One region of the Fictibacillus sp. NRS-1165 genome, then DNA from elsewhere that is predicted to be linked to it. Evidence: riboswitches for the same ligand, from Rfam matches in the RefSeq annotation. Region 1 holds a riboswitch; the other holds the start of a gene.
The links. Region 1 has a riboswitch for cyclic di-GMP ahead of ABHN01_RS14540 (anti-repressor SinI family protein). Riboswitches for the same ligand answer to the same signal wherever they lie in the genome.

Region 1 (3,763 bases):
CCTCATGCTCGAGGCACACATGTCCTCCCCTCCGATCGTCATCTTTTGGGTTCCCAATGGAAAAACCAAAACCCGAAAGCTCTGTTTCAATCAGTTCCATCATATAGTTTGTCAGCTTAAGAGATTTTTCTCTCAGCCGATCCATGCCGGCCTCAGCAAAAATCTCGAGCGACCCGATTAATGGAGCCATACTTAAAACATGAGGCGTTCCGATCTGATAGGCACCTGCAGACTCAGCTGCAATAAAATCGTGATCCATATCAAACTGCTTTTCTTTATTCGAACCAAACCAGCCGGCAAGGCCAGGCTCCTTTCCAAAATGCTTTCGATTAACGTACAATCCTGCCACACTTCCTGGTCCAGCATTGAGGTATTTATAATTGCACCAGAACGCAAAATCCACTTCCCACTCTGACAGCTGATGAGGAACAGCACCAATGGAATGGCATAAGTCGAACCCGATAAGTATTCCACGCTGATGTGCTTCCTCTGTTAAACGTTTTATATCGAGAAGCTGGCCGCTTCGATACAAAACAGAGGGCAGCACAATGAGCGCAATCTCATCTGTCATTGCATCAATAATGTCTTCTTCCTCAATTAATCTTCCGTCTCGGCTTTTCACTCTGATTAAATGCTGGCCGGGATTAAGATCTAGCATTGACAGCTGGCTTTTCAAAGCATAAATATCGGATGGAAACGTTAATTCATCTGCCAATATTTTCTTTCGTGTTGCTGACGGCTTGAAAAAAGTGGAGGCCATCTGATGAAGGTTGCCTGTTGTTGAACCAGTAACAATCACTTCATCATGGTATGCGCCAATTAAGGGCGCGATTTTTTCCCCAAGCGCTTCACTTAACGTAAACCACGGATGTTTTCCGTTCATCCAGCCGTCAATTCCGAAATCTCTCCAATCTTTTAACGACTCCATCAGTGTTTTCTCTGCTCTTTTCGACAGAAGCCCCAACGAATTTCCATCTAAATATAGAACGTTTTGATGGGTATAAAATTCACTTTTAAGATGATGCAATGGATCCTTACTGTCCAATTCTTTCCATTTCTCTTTATCCATCAACGCCTCGCTCCTATTCTGTTTTATTATTTTATATTAAACAACTGGGAGCAAACTATCAATGTAAGCGGTTTCTTTACTGTTATATTACAATTACATAACAGGCAAATTACGACATATTACTAGAGAATAACATCCTATAATAAAAATGTGAATTAAGCACTATGAATTGGTTAAATTTGTATCATCAACTGCCTGTCGGTAACGCCACCCTCCAGTTACAGGGCAAACATGGCTGAAAAGCATGGACGCAAAATCACAGGTCTAAGGGAAATAACTATGGCGGCTGGATTACCTAGAAAACCACCAATTTCAGGAGGGAAACATGCAAAACCTAAACGAAACACATCTTGATCAAGAATGGGTAGTTTTGATTTTACAAGCTAAAAAATTAGGATTAAGCCTGGAGGAAGTACGAAAGTATCTGCAGCAATCCTACATACAACAAAATATGCCTTTAGTTAAAGCGACATCAGGGTGATGTCGCTTTTGCTCTATTTACAGCCTATAGTCCATAAATGTATAATGAAATCAAATTTGCAGTAAAAAAGAGGGATCATCATGATTGGTGAACTTGTGAAAAAATATCGAAAAGAAAAAGGTCTATCTCTATCCGCACTAGCAGAACGAGCAGGTATCGCCAAATCCTACCTCAGCTCCCTTGAGCGAAACATACAAACCAATCCTTCTGTACAGCTGCTCGAAAAGCTGGCCGCCGTCCTGGATATTCCTGTTGAAAAATTGCTGAATGAAAAAGCTGAGGTCAATGAGGCGGAGCTGGATTATGAATGGGCAGAGCTCGTAAAGGAAGCTATGGAGTCTGGTGTCAGCAAAGACCAATTCAAAGAATTCCTTGAATTCAACAAATGGAAAAATAAGAACCAAAGTTAAACCGGCGTCTGGATGGACGCCGGTTTTTTATACATAAAAATCGATGAGTGGAACGAGTTGCTTAAATGGATAAGGTATAATATAAGCTGTAGGCAGGTCCTTCTTGTTTTCCCATATCATCAATCGCTCTCTCACATAATCAAAAGGTGCTCTTCCCTTAAATTCATTATTAATATATAATTCACATGCGTTTTTTCCACAGTAAATCACCTTCACTTTATTTCCAGCCACTTCACTTAAATAGATTCCACTTTCGAGCCGTATCATTTCTTTGCATCATCCTTTGCCTGCTGTTTCCAGCGTTTATAGGTGTAACAACCGTGTCTCCTATTGATGGATACCAATTTTGCTTCCGTTACTGGTTAACAATCTTTATTAACTTAGCCTTCACAATATACCGGTGTGTCGGGTTTTTGAAGGGATAACAGGTAATTAAAGTGATGATGTTTTCGTTTGTTTTACTATGTAATACAGACAGATCAGTCGGATTGACGATATCTTTAGCGAACATCCGATACGTGAGGGCTTTTTCTTTTGTAGCAATGGTGATGAAATCTCCCATTTTCACTTCCGTCAATCTATTAAACTGTTTACCATACGTATAGCTTCTATGGGCAGCAATGGCCGCATTTCCGTTTTCACCGATGGCAGAAGTGCCGGAGATATGTCCAGCGGCAATTTTCAAATTGGCCAGACTGGCACCTTCCAGAATCGGTAAACGGAGGTGAATTCTTTTGATATCCAGTGTTCCAAGTAAACGGTTGGGCTGTGGACTTCTCATGGAGGGTTTCACAGGTTTTTCTGTTTCAGTGAAAACTTGATTTAACATTTTGTAGTTGTCCTTTGCTTGTTCGTTGGGCGGGTGATCCCATGACTTAAGTAATTGGTTCTCCTGGTTCGTGTAATAATAGCTCTTTAGCTTTGGATAACACATCGTTAAGATTCCAGCAGTGATCAGCACATATGCTAGCCACTTCATAACTTACTCCCTTTTAAAAGGATTTGGGATTACAGACTTCTTCACAAGCAGAAGAATTAACCCTGATGAGAAGATGAAAAAGCCTAGAATCATGATAGGATAAGGACTGCTTTCACCGGTTTTCGGCAAGGTTGAAATGCCTGGTGTTGTATTGTTTGATGGTGGATCAGTTTGTTTGGACGGCGGTGTGTTGTTGTCTGTTGTGGTGTCATCTTGATCGCTTGGCGGGTTATTGATATTAGAGTCTGAGGTCAATAGTACAAGTTCAAATTCAGTTTTCAATCCTTGAAATTCGTTTCCGGATTCCCAGGGAAATGAAATCGTTGCTGTTAGTTGTTCTTCTGTTCGTGGTTGTAGTTTACGCGGTTGTAGTTTCTTGAAGCCGCTGAGTTTTCCTTCATAAACAACTCCATTTTTATCACTTAATTTAAGAAGAAGCTGATTAAAGAATTTTTTAGAACCATTCTTGTAATTGGATTTTGTATTATAAGTAAAAGGAACATTTCCCTTGTTTTTTACCACTAAAGTTCTGGTCGCCCAGTCTCCGGGTTTCATGTTGTTCACATCAAAAAGAGACTCGGTTGGAGAGGTTGCAAGATCTATTTTTGAGGTTGTATTGGATGCATCTGTTTTCCCAAAAGGAAAAAAACAATAAGGGTAAGCAGCAGTGAAATGGAATATACAAACACAATTTTAAATTTATTTGAGTTAAATATCATGATCTGTACCTCCTCGCTTTTAATTTGGAGGTCTGACTTTGTTTCTCGCATAACATCTATACTATAAAAGAAAGGTGGGATGCCCCACCTTCCCTTTTAATTTAA
Region 2 (3,763 bases), on a different contig from region 1:
TGGAATTGCAGATTGAGCACCTTTTTATTGATTTATCAGGCGTTCCGATCATTGATACGATGGTTGCCCAAAATCTGTTTCAAGTGATCACATCGTTAAAGCTTCTTGGTGTAGAGGTAACGTTGACAGGCATGAGGCCTGAACTAGCTCAGACCGTTGTTGCGCTGGGAATCTGCTTTGAGGGATTTTCCATCGCAGGAAGCCTCCATCAGGCGCTTGAACAAAAGGGATTATTGCAGAACGTGTAATAATATTCGATTTTATGCCTATCCTTATTAAGGATAGGCATATTTTTCTAGTTGCATAAGGAACATTTGTTCGCATATACTATGAATAAAAAATGGTAAGGCGGTGGCTAAAATGAATCGATTGCTGGCGCGTTGTGTGTCTGAACGTTCTCCCTTTACGATGATCTATCAGTCTGGCGCCGGACAGCTTACTCAGCGTTACGTTTTTCCGATTTCCTGTGACGGAGATACGTTAACCGCTTATTGCTGCCTACGCAAACAAATCCGCATGTTTAAGCTGTCTAATATTTTGTCGGTCGCCGGAAAAACGGCCTGAACGGCGATCGGGAGGGCCAACCATGTTATACGGCGATGAAACCGATCGTATACTAGTAGACAAATATATTATGTATCCTATGCTGCTTACCATCTTTAACCGGGATTTAAAAGTGATTGCTGTTGCCCCTTTCAAATTAAAGCAGCCGTATGTTACTCTCATTGAGAATGTGATGAACGCTATCAGTTATGAATTAAGAGACGTAAAAAAAGAAATGATGAAGCGTAAAATTAAAGTGACGGATGGAAAGCCAGTGGATGACATCACAGAATATCAGATTTTTATCCGGGGATACCAGGAAGTCATGAGGTTCCCGAATGTCCATCTTCGGAATAAGGCAGAATTGCTGATGAAACATTTTCTTTTTGATACGCTGATAGAGCACAAATAATAGAGCTGTTTCATCGCTTTGTGCGATAGACTTTGGAACCGGGCAAGGTGGATCATGAATAAGTATACGGAGCTAGCAGAAGAGTTAACACAGGAAGCAAGAATAATCAGCAGAAATCCAGGTGATCCGGTAGAAGTGCTGTACGCACCCGAGCCTTGGAAACTCCTCGGATGCGGTAATTATGCGGCCGTTTTCGTACATCCTGAATATCCTCACCTGGTCGTTAAGATCTATGGCAGAAATCATGAAGAACTCCTCGAAGAGATCTCTGTGTACCGGCAGCTTGGGGAACACCAGGGATATTCGCAGTGTTACGGATATGGAGAACGCCATTTGATTTTAAAGCGCATCAAAGGAATCACCCTCTATGATTGCCTGCATAAAGGGGTGAAAATTCCCGAAAAAGTGATTCGCGACGTGGATGAAGCGTTGCGCTATGCCCAAAAACGAGGGCTTTTTCCACGGGATGTTCATGGCAAAAATGTGATGATTTCCGAGGGCAGAGGCATCATTGTTGATGTTTCTGATTTTTGCAAGAACGAGGAATGCTACAAGTGGAGTGATTTAAGAAAAGCTTATTATAAAATCTACCTGCCGTTCTTTTATAGGTTTCCTCTTAGGGTACCTTATCCGGTGCTGAATGGAATACGAATCGGATATCGGTGGTATAAGAGATGGAAAATGAAAAAATAGGCCAATAGCTTCATTTTATGGTTGGTAATAATAGGGATATAGTATATAATTACTATAAAATGAATGGAAGAGACCTTTGTCTCAGAGCAAACCATCTGAAAAGGTGGGACGCAAAGCTGCGGGCCTAACGTTTGTAAAAAACCATGGCGGCCGGGTTGCCAAAGGGAAAAGAGCGATTTCCCTCAGGAGGAGATGGCTTTTTTTGATATGTACGGGCAAAATTCATCGTGAATTAAACGCCGGTCACTTCTTAAATCCTATTGAATAGAGGGATCCAACCTATGGCAGAAACGGACATTGCCGACCTCAAAAACCGTCTGTACAACGTACATATTGCATCCATCCCCAGCATCATCGACCGGCACCTTCTTTACTTGGAAAAGAACGAAATGTTTGTTGCCTTCCTGGGCTATACGGGTTCACACTATCGGCTGCATTTGAAAAGAATGTTAACTGCCTTGATAAACGGTATTTTTATACAGCATGAAGAGTTCAACTCCTGTATGCAGCAAATGGAAGATCGCGGTTTTAAGCAGGGGCATGATTTTGCAGGGCAAAAGGCAATTCCCCATCAGCTGCTGCCTCTTCTCGCAAAAAGTCTGCGGCAGGAGGGGAACCGTGCTGTTCAGAACCTGATTAAAGAAGAGACAGCAGAGAATAAGCTTTTTTTTCTGGAGAGATGGGGACATGCTGCCAATTCTTTAATGATCGGTGTCTTAAGCGGTTATTTTTCAAAGCAAGTGGCCGATTTGAAAGAGCTGAGCATTCGAGACCCTTTGACGAACTTATACAACAGGCGCTATTTTTATCATTGTCTTGAAACGGAAGTTCAGAAGGCGACAAGGGACAGGTATCCCTTGTCGCTGATCATGATGGACATCAACAACTTTAAAGAGATTAATGATCGGTCTGGCCATCATATGGGAGATGAATTGCTGCAGCAGTTCGCGTTCTTTGCTGAAAAGCTGAAAATGAATCTTGGCTTCCGGTTCGGGGGAGATGAGTTCGTATTTTTACTTCCCGGCCATACAGAGCAAACAGCCTTTCAACTCGCCGGCCGATTTGACCGCTATTTGCGTTCATGGAATGACAGTGTTTCGCTGGCATATGGGACGATAAGCCTGCATGAAGACGCCGTATATAACATTGAGCATTACCAGCGTCTGGCGGATGAAAGAATGTATACGAATAAAAGACACATTAAGCGGTGATCAACAGCCGTTCGATGCCTGCCTTGTTCCAGTTAAAGGCAGGCTTTTCTGCAGTCGTAATCATTCTTTTACATACTATTTTATGAGATAATAGAGTTAAGTTTATTAGGTTGACAGAGGTGAGGATATGAGTTTGCGCTTTATTCTTGGAAGAGCAGGAAGCGGAAAGAGCGACCGCAGTTTAAGCGAGATCAGAGAGTCTCTTTTTACACAGCCGCAAGGAAAACCCATTATTTATCTGGTGCCTGATCAGATGACGTTTCAATCCGAATATGAGTTGGCGAAGACACCTGGTCTCGAAGGAATGATGCGTGCCCAGGTGTTCAGTTTTTCCCGTCTGGCATGGAAAGTCCTTGGTGATGTCGGAGGGATGACCAGGCTTCATATTACGAGTGTCGGAATGAATATGATGCTCAGGAAAATTATAGAGAACAAAAAACAGGAACTGAAGGTATTCAAAAAGGCGTCAGAGCAGAACGGGTTCTATGATCTTATGGAAAATATGATTACAGAGTTCAAGCGCTACTACGTGGATGCAGAGCAGCTCGAGTGGAACGCTCGGACGCTTCTGCAATTTAGCAGTGAAACAAAGGGCAGCGTACTAAAGGACAAGCTTACAGATCTCGCTTTAATTTATAGTGAATTGGAAAAAGCATTGGTTCATAAGTACGTGGATACAGAGGATTATTTAAGGCTGCTTGCTGAAAAAATCCCTTATTCAGAGTATATAAAAGAGGCTGAATTCTACATAGACGGTTTTCATCATTTTACACCGCAAGAGCTCGAGGTTCTGCGGATGATGCTAAAGCATGCAGAAAAAGTAACGGTTGCGCTTACTGCTGATTCCGACGGCGGTGCTGGAGCCCCCCATGAGCTGGATCTTTTCTATACCCCTAAAAAAACA

Region 2: it holds a riboswitch for cyclic di-GMP, as region 1 does, so the genes downstream of both, ABHN01_RS01795 (GGDEF domain-containing protein) here and ABHN01_RS14540 (anti-repressor SinI family protein) in region 1, are expected to answer to the same signal.

Annotation. Positions count from the first base shown of each region.
Region 1 is NZ_JBDPNU010000029.1:50,742-54,504, reverse strand. It holds gene kynU (kynureninase) at 1-1,069, opposite strand, end outside; cyclic di-GMP riboswitch class I at 1,284-1,368, shown strand; gene ABHN01_RS14540 (anti-repressor SinI family protein) at 1,395-1,550, shown strand; gene ABHN01_RS14535 (helix-turn-helix domain-containing protein) at 1,631-1,960, shown strand; gene ABHN01_RS14530 (hypothetical protein) at 1,988-2,227, opposite strand; gene ABHN01_RS14525 (class D sortase) at 2,316-2,939, opposite strand; gene ABHN01_RS14520 (TasA family protein) at 2,943-3,620, opposite strand.
Region 2 is NZ_JBDPNU010000004.1:101,544-105,306, forward strand. It holds gene ABHN01_RS01775 (STAS domain-containing protein) at 1-248, shown strand, start outside; gene ABHN01_RS01780 (hypothetical protein) at 361-564, shown strand; gene ABHN01_RS01785 (hypothetical protein) at 587-955, shown strand; gene ABHN01_RS01790 (serine/threonine protein kinase) at 1,010-1,648, shown strand; cyclic di-GMP riboswitch class I at 1,724-1,811, shown strand; gene ABHN01_RS01795 (GGDEF domain-containing protein) at 1,930-2,859, shown strand; gene addB (helicase-exonuclease AddAB subunit AddB) at 2,987-3,763, shown strand, end outside.